3 regions of the Nonomuraea ferruginea genome follow, and region 2 is predicted to be linked to each of the others. Evidence: predicted binding sites of a transcription regulator. Region 2 holds the regulator's gene; each other region holds the start of a gene.
What was found. Region 2 encodes HrcA, which represses chaperone genes, less so after heat shock. Its sites were predicted from a motif close to TTGGCACTCTCNNNNNGAGAGTGCCAA; they were not measured.
Positions count from the first base shown of each region.

Region 1: a site for HrcA is predicted at 1,614-1,640, ahead of groES (co-chaperone GroES). Genes of this name have one in related genera too.
Region 3: a site for HrcA is predicted at 2,192-2,218, ahead of groL (chaperonin GroEL). Genes of this name have one in related genera too.

Region 1 is NZ_BAABFD010000019.1:152,950-157,072, forward strand. Features, by position in the region: gene groL (chaperonin GroEL) at 1-1,141, opposite strand, end outside; gene groES (co-chaperone GroES) at 1,214-1,525, opposite strand; gene ABD999_RS32230 (class I SAM-dependent methyltransferase) at 1,832-3,004, shown strand; gene ABD999_RS32235 (hypothetical protein) at 3,196-4,123, shown strand, end outside.
Region 2 is NZ_BAABFD010000014.1:165,224-169,346, forward strand. Features, by position in the region: gene ABD999_RS26115 (DUF3097 domain-containing protein) at 1-290, opposite strand, end outside; gene ABD999_RS26120 (hypothetical protein) at 308-868, opposite strand; gene hrcA (heat-inducible transcriptional repressor HrcA) at 1,315-2,334, shown strand; gene dnaJ (molecular chaperone DnaJ) at 2,346-3,488, shown strand; gene ABD999_RS26135 (sensor histidine kinase) at 3,516-4,123, opposite strand, start outside.
Region 3 is NZ_BAABFD010000016.1:29,652-33,774, forward strand. Features, by position in the region: SAM riboswitch class I at 1-19, shown strand, start outside; gene thrC (threonine synthase) at 33-1,265, shown strand; gene ABD999_RS28075 (MoaD/ThiS family protein) at 1,291-1,566, shown strand; gene ABD999_RS28080 (cold-shock protein) at 1,817-2,020, shown strand; gene groL (chaperonin GroEL) at 2,327-3,955, shown strand.

The DNA.
Region 1 (4,123 bases), on a different contig from region 2:
CGCCGACGCGCAGCACGCACACGCCGCCGGCCAGCTTCGCCAGGCGCTCCTGGAGCTTCTCGCGGTCCCAGTCGCTGTCGGACTGCTCGATCGCGAGCTTGATCTCCTTGACGCGGTCCTCGATGGCCGCGGCGTCACCGGCGCCGTCGACGATCGTGGTGCTGTCCTTGTCGATCACGATGCGGCGGGCGGTGCCGAGCACCTCCAGGCCGACGTTCTCCAGCTTGAGGCCGATCTCCTCGCTGACGACCTGGCCGCCGGTGAGGATGGCCATGTCCTGCAGCATCGCCTTGCGGCGGTCGCCGAAGCCCGGGGCCTTGACGGCGACGGAGGTGAACGTGCCGCGGATCTTGTTGGTGACCAGGACGGCCAGGGCCTCGCCCTCGACGTCCTCGGCGACCACGAGCAGCGGCTTCTTGGTCTGGGCGATCTGCTCCAGCAGCGGGAGGAAGTCCGCGATGGAGGAGATCTTGCCCTGGGTGAGCAGGATGTAGGCGTCCTCCAGGACGGCCTCCATGCGCTCGGTGTCGGTGACCATGTAGGCCGACAGGTAGCCCTTGTCGAACTGGAGACCCTCGGTGAACTCCAGGTCCATGCCCATGGCGTTGGACTCTTCGACGGTCAGCACGCCGTCCTTGCCGACCTTGTCGAACGCCTCGGCGATCAGCTCGCCGATCTTGGCGTCCTGGGCGGAGATCGTCGCGACGTTGGCGATCTCCTTCTTGTCCTCGACCGGCCGGGCGGAGGCGAGCAGCTTGTCGCTGACCTCCTTGGCGGCCTTGTCGATGCCGCGCTTGAGCGACAGCGGCGAGGCGCCGGCCGCGACGTTGCGCAGGCCCTCACGGACCATGGCCTGGGCCAGGACGGTCGCGGTGGTGGTGCCGTCACCCGCGATGTCGTTGGTCTTGGTGGCCACTTCCTTGGCGAGCTGGGCGCCGAGGTTCTCGTAGCGCTCCTCAAGCTCGATCTCGCGGGCGATGGTCACGCCGTCGTTCGTGATCGTCGGAGCACCGAACTTCTTGTCGATGACGACGTTGCGGCCGCGGGGGCCGAGGGTTACCTTCACGGCATCCGCGAGGGCGTTGACGCCGCGCTCGAGCGCGCGGCGGGCGTCCTCGTTGAATTCCAGGATCTTCGCCATTTTTGCTGAAAGTCCTCTCCTAGCGTCGAAGGCCCCGGGGCTCTAGAGCGCCCGGGGCCCGACACAACCGGCTTACTTCTCGATGATCGCGAGAACGTCGCGGGCGGAGAGCACGAGGTACTCCTCGCCGCCGTACTTGACCTCGGTGCCGCCGTACTTGCTGTAGAGGACGATGTCGCCCTCACTGACGTCGAGCGGAATCCGCTTCTCGCCGTCCTCGTCCCAGTTGCCGGGGCCCACCGCGAGGACCTTGCCCTCCTGCGGCTTCTCCTTGGCGGTGTCGGGAATGACCAGGCCGGAAGCGGTGGTCTGCTCTGCCTCAAGCGGCTGAACCACGATGCGGTCGCCGAGCGGCTTAACGGGAACCTTGGTGGCGGTCGTCACGATCGGACCTCCCCTTCAGATGTGACTGATTAGAAGAGGCGACCAGCTGGGCCTGCCGTCGCGGGTGCCAGACCTGCCTCGTCGCACGTTGGCACTCTCAAGGGGAGAGTGCCAACAGGAAACATATGCAAGAGGGGCTTGACAGTCAACACGAACTCGTCTGCTCACAGCGATCGTGGGCAAGCTTTCACGAGGTCGACCCGGACTCCGGAGCCTCCTGGAGCTCCAGCCTACGTCCGCGCGGGCCCCCCACGGGCCGACACGCTGGCCCGGAAGCACTCCGTACGGGCGCTACCGTCGTATGCCGTGGATCTCGACGCCTTCACCGCGCTGCTGACCCCGCGCGGCCGCGAAGCCCTGGCCGAGGCGCAGGAGCTCGTCGGCGCCGACCCCGTCGCCGCCGCCACGCGGCTGCGCAGGACCCACGACGCCGCGCTCACCTCGGCCGCGCTCACCCAGGCCCGGCTGCGCGAGCGGGCCAAGGCCAAGTTCGGCGCCGACGCCGGGCGCATGTTCTTCACCCCGCACGGCCTGGAGCAGGCGACCAGGGCCGAGGTGGCCGCCCACCGGGCGCGGCGGCTGGGCGCGGCTCCCGGGCCGCGCGTGGCCGACGCCTGCTGCGGCGTCGGGGGCGACCTGCTGGCGCTGGCGCGGGCCGGCTGCGCGGTCGACGCCGTGGACACCGACCCGCTCTCGGTCGCCGTGGCGAGGGCCAACGCCGAGGCGCTCGGGGTGGCCGACCGGGTGACCGTACGGGTGGGCGACGCCGCCGAGGTGCGGCCGGAGGCCTACGACGTGCTGTTCGCCGACCCCGCCCGGCGCACCTCCAGGGGCAGGACGTTCGACCCGCTCGCCTACTCGCCGTCCTGGCCCGTGGTGCTCGGCCTGCTGGGCAGGGCGCGGGTCGGCTGCGTGAAGGTCGCTCCGGGCATCCCGTACGAGTTCATCCCGGACGACGCGGAGGCCGAGTGGGTCTCGTACAAGGGCGAGGTGAAGGAGGCCACGCTGTGGACCGGCCGCCCGCCGGAGGGGGCGCGGCGCGCGACGCTGCTGCCGGGCGGGCACACGCTCACCGCCACCGGCGCCCGCGCGGCCACCGGCCCGGTCGGGCGGTACGTGTACGAGCCGGACGGGGCGGCCGTCAGGGCGCATCTCGTCGGCGAGGTGGCCGAGCTGGTGCGCGGGTGGCTGCCCGACCCGATGATCGCCTACATCTCGGGGGACGAGCCGGTCGACACCCCGTGGGCCACCCGCTACGAAATACAGCACGTGCTGCCGTTCTCGCTGAAGCGGCTCAGGGCCGCGCTGAGGGAGCGCGGAGTGGGCAACGCCGTCATCAAGAAACGCGGCTCGGCGGTCGATATAGAACGCCTGCGGGCCGACCTCAGGCTTTCCGGCGACAGGACCGCCGTGGTCATTCTGACGCGCGTATCCGATAAGCCCACTGTCCTGATCTGCGACCCCAGCCCACCTGCGTGAATGACAAATCAGGGCGATTCACCGATAAGCGCGACGTTTTTCTTCGCCCCTGACGGACCTTGATCGAAAGGCTAAGGTGGGCGGGCGGGAGTCCTCCCCCCTCTTGCGGTGAGCCGCGTTCTCCTTCTTATCTGCAAATCGGACCATCCCACCGCTACGCGGCAGACCGTCGACAGCGAAGGAGCCTTTCGGTGGACCATTCCAACCACACCACTCTGCTGCAGGCGGCGGGTGGCCAGACCGCCATCTCGGAGCGGATGCGGGAGCTGCTGGCACGTGCCGCCCAGGATCACGTGTACGAGCAGCGCACGCAGGGAGCCGTGCTCGACGAGATCCGCCAGCGGCTGGAGGGCATGGAATGGCTCCTGCGCGAGGTGCGCGAGCGCGAGCTGGGCGGCCTGAGCGGCACCCTGGAGACCGTCAGCGGCAGGCTGGACGACATCGCCGCCAAGCCGCCCCTGTGGGCCGAGGGCCTGGCCCAGCACGTCGAGGCGGTGCGCGACCACGTCGACGCGGTGGGCGAGCAGGTCGGCGGCGTCGACTCGGCCGTGGAGTCGGTCGGCAAGCGCGTCCACCCGGTCATGGAGCTGCCGAAGCTGCGCGCCGACGTCACCGCCGTGTGCGAGGGGATGGAGGAGACGCTGGGCCGGCTGCAGACGGTGGTCGACTTCACCGACGACATGGCCAAGCGGATGGGTGACGTCACGGCCAGGCTGGCGCAGGTGAGCGCGGGCATGGAGGTGGCCGCCGGCCGGTTCACCCGGCTCGACAAGTCGCTGGCCGAGCTCAACTCCCGCACCGACCGCGTCGAGGGCGTGGTGCTCGACCTGTCCGACACCTTCGACGAGCGGGTGGCGAGCGCCGCCCGCGAGGTGCGGGCCCGGGTCGACGAGGTCGGCGAGCACCTGTCCGGGCGCTTCGACGGCGTCGACGGCCGGGTCGACCGGGTCGAGAGCCGGCTCATGGCGCTCGACACCCGGTTCGAGACGGCCGAGGAGAGCCTGGCCGACGTCGACGCCCGCCTGCGCGGCGTGGACGCCCGCGTGACCTCCCACACCGGCCGCTTCGACGCCCTGGACGCCCGCCTGGCCTCCCACGCGGGCCGCTTCGACGCCATCG
Region 2 (4,123 bases):
GCGATCGACCCCGAGGCGCTGCGCCTGTGACCCTGGGGCGCGGCGGCCTGCGGTCGCACCAGCGTCACGACCCGCCCTTCCAGCAGGAAAGCGGCGGGCGCCAGCGGGAACAGCCGCCGCTTGCCGAAGCGGTCCTCCAGCGTCACCGCCTCCTTGTCGCAGGCCACCACCGCGCCGCAGAAGCCGCTGTCGGCGTCCTCCACGACCAGGTCCGGTTCGGCGGCCACTTGGGGGATCTTCCCTTTGCCGGGACGCCGCCAGTTTCCCGCTAGAACATCGCCGTCGTACACACGGGGACCGTAGCAAATCACCCGGCCGTCGCGAGGCGCTTGCGATGGCCGCTCCGCCGCATCAGGACGACCACCGTCACGATGATCGCGCCGAGCACGCCCACGCCGGGGATGAGCAGCAGCGCCGCCAGTCCTCCCACGATGCCGCCGGCCGCCGAGAGCGCGTCCCTGCCCACGCCGAACAGCACGTCACCCTGTTCCTGGATGACGCAGGTGAGCTGGTACTCGCCCGCGGCGGGCGCGTTGACCAGCAGGATCTGCTCCCACGTCCGGCTGCCGGCCGTCACCGTCTGCGAGCCCGGCGCGTTGACGAGCCGCGCCTGGCCGGGCCCGCCGGAGATCTCGCAGCGGTAGTTCACCCGGGCGTCGGTGGAGACGTAGACGGACGGTCGGTCGTCGGGGTCGAGCGAGACCGTGACCGTCTCGCCGGCGGCGAACGTCGTGGACGGGGCGATGTCCTCGACGGTGTTCACGATGCCGGTGACGAACAGGACCACGCCCGCCACGACGCACGCGACGGCCACGCCCCACGCGACCGCGATCCACCGCAGCCGCGGGCGGAGCTCCTTCGGGTCCACCTGGCGTCCGTAGGGTGCTCCCGGCGGCCCGTACTGCGGCCCGCCGAACTGCGGCTGCTGCCCGTACCCGTAGCCGGGCTGCTGCTGACCGTACGGACTCCCGCCGTACGGCCCGGGACCCGCTTGGGGCGGGGGCCCGTAGGGGCCGGGGGGTTGAGATCCGTACGGGTTCGGGCCGGAATGTGGGGGTGGCGGCGCGTACGGGGAAGGTTCACCCTGGGGATAAGGCTGACCAAAAGGAGGATCCTGCCCTGAAGGCGGATCAACAGGCCGCTGGGGTGGATTGTCGTTCATGTCGGCAATTGTGATGCTTGTCGTTCACGCGTGCCAGCAGCGGGGACAACGGTGTTATCGCACCCTGTGAGCGAGACCCGTACACTTGGCACTCGGGAACACAGAGTGCTAGGTCTGGCGTTTCCCTGAAAGCGGCGGTAGGAGGTGCGCACGTGCTCGACGATCGGAAGCTCGCGGTGCTACGCGCCATTGTCGAAGACTACGTTTCGACCAACGAACCGGTGGGCTCCAAGGCGCTCGCCGAGCGTCACAATCTGAAGGTGTCGCCGGCGACCGTGAGAAACGACATGGCGGCGCTGGAGGAGCAGGGCTACATCGCCCAGCCCCACACCAGCGCCGGGCGCGTGCCGACGGACAAGGGCTATCGCCTGTTCGTCGACAGGCTCTCCCAGGTCAAGCCCCTGTCGGGGGCCGAGCGCCGGGCCATCGAGACGTTCCTGGCGGGAGCGGTCGACCTCGACGACGTGGTGATGCGCACGGTGCGGCTGCTCGCGCAGCTCACCCGCCAGGTCGCCGTCGTGCAGTACCCGACGCTCAACCGCTCGACCGTGCGCCACGTCGAGCTGGTGCCGCTCCACGACCGCCGCGTCATGCTGGTGCTGATCACCAACATGGGCCGCGTCGAGCAGCGCATGGTCGAGCTGCCCGAGGTGGTGGAGGAGCACCGCATCGCCCACATGCGCGGGGTGCTCAACGACTGCCTCGACGGCTGCGGCCTGAGCAGCGTGCCCGAGCTGGTCTCGGACCTGCCCGAGCGGCTGCCGGTCGACGAGCGGCCGGCGATGGCCACGATCCTGTCCGTCCTGCTGGAGACGCTCGTCGAACGGCACGACGAGAAGATCGTGTTCGCCGGGGCGGCCAACCTCGCCGGCGCCGACCTCAGCGTCGGCCTGCGCGAGGTGCTCGAAGCGCTGGAAGAGCAGGTGGTGCTCATGCGCCTGCTCGGCGAGACTTCCTCAGACACACCTTCCGCCCTCACCGTGCGCATCGGATCGGAGAACGCCTACACCGGACTGCGGGGCACGTCCATCGTCGCGACGGGATACGGTCAAGGCGACAACCAACTGGCCCGGCTCGGCGTTCTGGGCCCCACCAGGATGGACTACCCCGTGACGATGGGCGCCGTGCGCGCGGTGGCACGCTACGTCAGCCAGATTCTGGCTGCATCTTAAGAGGTCGATAAGTGGCAAACAGCGACTATTACGCCGCCCTCGGGGTGCGCCGTGACGCCAGTCAGGACGAGATCAAGAAGGCCTACCGCCGGCTGGCCCGCGAGCTGCACCCCGACGTGAACCCTGACCCCGCCACGCAGGAGCGGTTCAAGGAGATCACGCAGGCCTACGAGGTGCTCTCCGATCCGAACAAGCGCCAGATGTACGACCTGGGCGGCGACCCGTTCGGCGGCGCCGGGGCGGGTGCGCCGGGCGGCGGCTTCGGCGCCGGCTTCCCGTTCAGCGACATCATGGACGCGTTCTTCGGCACCGCCACGGGCGGCGCCCGCGGCCCGCGCTCGCGCGCCCGCCGCGGCCGCAACGCGACGATCCGGGTCGAGCTCGACCTGCGCGAGACCGCGTTCGGCACCACCCGGGAGCTCCAGGTCGACACGGCCGTGCTGTGCGAGGTGTGCCAGGGCGTCGGCGCGGCGCCCGGCACCCACCCCGACACCTGCGACATGTGCAACGGCCGCGGCGAGATCTCCCAGGTCACCCGGTCCTTCCTCGGGCAGGTCATGACCACGCGGCCGTGCCCGCAGTGCGGTGGCTTCGGCAGCATCATCCGCCACCCGTGCCAGGAGTGCTCGGGCGACGGCCGGGTCCGCACCCGCCGCACGATCAAGGTCCGCATCCCCGCGGGCGTCGAGGACGGCACCCACATCCAGCTCGCCGGCGAGGGCGAGATCGGCCCCGGCGGCGGCCCGCCCGGCGACCTCTTCCTGGAGATCGTCGAGCGCTCCCACGAGATCTTCGAGCGGCGCGGCGACGACCTCCACTGCACCGTCCAGATCCCGATGACGGCCGCCGCGCTCGGCACCGTGCTCACCGTCGAGACCCTCGACGGCGCCGAGGAGATCGACGTCCGCCCCGGCACGCAGTCGGGTCAGGTCATCACCATGTACGGCCGCGGCGTGCAGCGCCTCAACGAGACCGGCCGCGGCGACCTGCTCATCCACGTGAACGTGGAGACCCCGTCCCGCCTCGACCCCCCGCAGGAGGAGCTGCTGCGCGAGCTGGCCAAGCTGCGCGGCGAGGAGCGGCCGCCGGGCAAGTTCGCGCCCGGCCAGCAGGGTTTCTTCTCCCGTCTCCGCGACGCCTTCAACGGCCGCTGACGACGGGACGCGGCGGCGGGCGGCCGGTCACCGGGACCCGTTGACCGCCTCCGCGGGCTGCACGGCCAGGAGCTCCTCCGGGAGGGTCACCTGTGCCGTGACGCCGCGGCCGGGCGACGGGTGCAGCGACACCCGCACGCCCAGCCGCTCGGCCAGCCTGCCCACCACGTGGTGGCCCAGGCAGCGGGTCGGCGCCACCAGGAAGCTCTGCTCGCCCCGCAGCCGGGCGTTGGCCGCGGCCAGCTCCCCGGCCGTCATGCCCATGCCGTAGTCGGAGATGGTGACGCGGCACTCACCCTCGGCGGCCCGTGACACCACGTCCACCTCCGACTCGGGTGGCGAATAGCCCAGCGCGTTCTCCATCAGCTCGGCCAGCATGTGCGCCACCTCCGCCACCACCGGCCCCCGCACGTGCGCCCGGCCCACCACCCGCAGCGCCACCCGGTGGTGCTCCTCGACCTCGGCCAGCACCGACCGGAGCACCTCGTCCACCGGCACCGGTTCCGACGAGCGCCGCTGCCCCCGCGTGCCGGTCAGGACCAGCAGGCTCTCGGCGTTCCTGCGCAGACGGCTGGTCACGCGGTCCAGCTCGCACAGCCTGGCCAGCACGGCGGGGTCCGACTCGTCGCGCTGCA
Region 3 (4,123 bases), on a different contig from region 2:
CCGCGGACGAAGATGAGGGAAGGCCTCGCTTCATGTCGCTCGACTTCGGTCCCGCCACTGCTCTCTCCTGCCGCGAGTGCGGCGCCCGCTATCCGCTCGGCCCCAACTTCGCCTGCGTCGAGTGTTTCGGGCCGCTGGAGGCGGCCTACGACTTCGGCGACGTCAAGAGGTCCGACATCGAGTCGGGCCCGGCCAGCATCTGGCGCTACCGTTCCCTGCTGCCGGTGCCCGCCGACGTCGCGAGCAAGCCCAACATGAACCCCGGCTGGACGCCGCTCGTCAAGGCGGGCAACCTGGGCCGGGCGCTCGGTCTCAAGTCCCTGTACGTGAAGGACGACTCGGGCAACCCCACCCACTCCTTCAAGGACCGGGTGGTGGCCATCGCCGTCGAGGCGGCCCGCAACTTCGGCTTCCACACGCTCTCCTGCTCCTCGACCGGAAACCTGGCCGGGGCCGTGACGGCGGCCGCCGCCAGGGCGGGCCTGGACGCGTGCGTGTTCATCCCCGCCGGGCTGGAGCAGGCCAAGATCGCCATGGCCCGGGTGTTCGGCGGCAGGCTCATCGGCATCGAGGGCACCTACGACGAGGTCAACCGGTTCTGCTCGGAGCTGATCGGGGACCCGATGGGCGACAAGTGGGGGTTCGTCAACGTCAACCTGCGGCCCTACTACGCCGAGGGCTCCAAGACGCTCGCGTACGAGATCGCCGAGCAGCTCGGCTGGCGGCTGCCTGAGCAGATCGTCATCCCGATCGCGTCCGGCTCCCAGCTCACCAAGATCGACAAGGGCTTCAAGGAGCTGATCCGGCTCGGGCTGGTCGACGACACGCCCTACAAGGTCTTCGGGGCGCAGGCGCTCGGCTGCTCGCCGGTGTCGGCCGCCTACAAGGCCGGCCACGACGTGGTCCAGCCGGTCAAGCCCGACACCATCGCCAAGTCGCTGGCCATCGGCAACCCCGCCGACGGCCCTTACGTGCTCGACATCGCCCGGCGCACGGGCGGCGCCGTCGAGGACGTGACGGACGCCGAGATCGTGGCCGCCATCAAGCTGCTGGCCTCCACGGAGGGCATCTTCGCCGAGACGGCGGGCGGCGTCACGGTGGGCGTGCTGAAGAAGCTCGTCGAGACCGGGCAGCTCGACCCGGAGGCCGAGACCGTGGTGCTCAACACCGGCGACGGGCTCAAGACGCTCGACGCCGTCGCGGCCGACGCGCAGCCCACGGCCGTGATCCGGCCCTCCCTCGACGCGTTCCGCGCGACTGTCTGACAATCAGGAAAGGCGAGACCATATCATGAGCGTTTCTGTGCGGATTCCTACCATCCTGCGCACGTACACCGGGGGCAACGCGGAAGTGAGTGGGGAGGGCGCGACTCTCCGTGACGTCCTGGCCAAGCTCGATTCCGACTACCCGGGGATCGGCGCCCGCATTCTGGATGAATCGGGCAAGATTCGGCGTTTTGTCAACGTCTATGTGGGGGAAGAGGACGTCCGATTCGCCCAGGGTCTGGACACTCCGGCCCCTGAGGGCACGCAGATCTCCATCATCCCGGCCGTCGCGGGCGGCTGAGCCCCCGCTCGGCGGAGCGATCGTCTGGAAGGCGCCCCATGTGGGCGCCTTCTCCCTTTTGTGGGAAATTCAACCTTGAACTACTCAGCTAGGGGTGAAATAAGGCTTTTGCGGATTGACTCTGTTGCCGACCGCCATGCCACAGGTATGGTCGAGTGCGATCGTCAGACGATATCCCCATAAGTCATGGCGATTGTGGGTCTCGCGGACGAATGGGCGAGATCCCTGAGCCCAGTAAGAGGAGTCGGAAGTGGCGCAGGGCACCGTCAAGTGGTTCAACGCGGACAAGGGCTACGGCTTCATCGCGGTAGACGGTGGTAAGGATGTATTCGTCCATTACTCGGCAATCATGATGGACGGGTATCGCTCTCTCGAACAGGGACAACGGGTCGAGTTCGAGATCACGCAGGGCCAGAAGGGGCCGCAGGCGGAATCCGTCCGCGCTGTCGCCTAGCTGGTGCGACCGGCAGCTCGCACGCCAGCGCAGTGCGTGTGACTGCCACCTCACATTGGGGTACGGCGGGCCGCCCGGGGCCCGCCGTACGGACACCTTCGACGGCGATCTGTTGACCTGGCCAGGTGCGGAGTCAGCTTGCACTCGACGGGGTAGAGTGCTAAACAGTCGTTGGCACTCTATGTCGATGAGTGCCAACGGGGATCGAGACGATGGGGCCTGCCGAACGGAGATGTGGGCCCACATGCCGTCGCGGGCGTCGGCTCGATCTCACCAGGACACCCTGCATCTGGGAGGTCTCGCCTAATGGCAGCCAAGATGATCGCGTTTGACGAGGACGCCCGGCGCGGTCTCGAGCGCGGGATGAACCAGCTCGCCGACGCGGTGAAGGTCACGCTGGGCCCGAAGGGCCGCAACGTCGTGCTGGAGAAGAAGTGGGGCGCCCCCACGATCACCAACGACGGTGTCTCGATCGCCAAGGAGATCGAGCTCGAGGACCCGTGGGAGAAGATCGGCGCCGAGCTGGTCAAGGAAGTCGCCAAGAAGACCGACGACGTCGCGGGCGACGGCACCACCACCGCTACCGTGCTCGCCCAGGCGCTCGTACGTGAGGGCCTGCGCAACGTCGCTGCCGGCGCCAACCCGATGGCCCTGAAGAAGGGCATCGAGGCGGCCGTGGAGCGCGTCAGCGAGGAGCTCTCCAAGCTGGCCAAGGACGTGGAGACCAAGGAGCAGATCGCCTCCACCGCCTCCATCTCCGCCGCCGACCCCGAGATCGGCTCGCTCATCGCCGAGGCGATGGACAAGGTCGGCAAGGAAGGCGTCATCACCGTCGAGGAGAGCAACACCTTCGGTCTGGAGCTGGAGCTCACCGAGGGCATGCGCTTCGACAAGGGCATGACGTCGATGTACTTCGTCACGGACTCCGACCGCATGGAGGCCGTGCTCGAAGACCCGTACATCCTGATCGTCAACTCGAAGATCTCGGCCAACAAGGACCTGCTGCCGCTGCTCGACAAGGTCGTGCAGTCCGGCAAGCCGCTCCTCATCATCGCCGAGGACATCGAGGGTGAGGCCCTGGCCACCCTGGTGGTCAACAAGATCCGCGGCCTCTTCCGCTCGGTCGCCGTCAAGGCCCCGGGCTTCGGCGACCGCCGCAAGGCCATGCTCGCCGACATCGCCATCCTCGCCGGCGGCCAGGTCATCGCCGAGGAGGTCGGTCTCAAGCTGGAGAACGCCACCCTCGACCTGCTGGGCCGCGCCCGCAAGGTCGTGGTGACCAAGGACGAGACCACGATCGTCGACGGCGCCGGTGACGCCGACGCGATCGCCGGCCGGGTCAACGAGATCCGCGCCGAGATCGACCGCACCGACTCCGACTACGACCGGGAGAAGCTCCAGGAGCGCCTGGCCAAGCTGGCCGGCGGCGTGGCCGTCATCAAGGCCGGCGCCGCCACCGAGGTCGAGCTGAAGGAGCGCAAGCACCGCATCGAGGACGCCGTGCGCAACGCCAAGGCGGCCGTCGAGGAGGGCATCGTCCCCGGCGGTGGCGTGGCGCTGCTGCAGGCCGGCGCCAAGGCGTTCGACAAGCTGGAGCTGCCGGGCGACGAGGCCACGGGTGCGGCCATCGTGCGCAAGGCGCTGGAGGAGCCGCTCAAGCAGATCGCGGTCAACGCCGGCCTTGAGGGCGGCGTCGTGGTCGAGCGCGTCCGCAACCTCACCCCGGGTGAGGGCCTCAACGCGGCCACCGGCGACTACGTCAACATGTTCGAGGCGGGCATCATCGACCCGGCCAAGGTGACGCGTTCGGCGCTGCAGAACGCCGCCTCGATCGCGGCGCTGTTCCTGACCACCGAGGCTGTCATCGCCGAGAAGCCGGAGAAGACCCCGGCCGCTCCCGCCGGCATGCCCGGCGGCGGTGACATGGACTTCTGATCGAGGGTTCTCGACCCGAGGTTCTCGCGAGCGGCCCGCACCGGTGTTTCCGGTTCGGGCCGCTTCGCTTTTCCGACCGCCCTTATAGGCGGTTTTTTGTGCGCCGCCACTATCCGTATATCGCTGATAACGTTCTGATATACCTGAGCCGGCGAAAACGCCTCACTT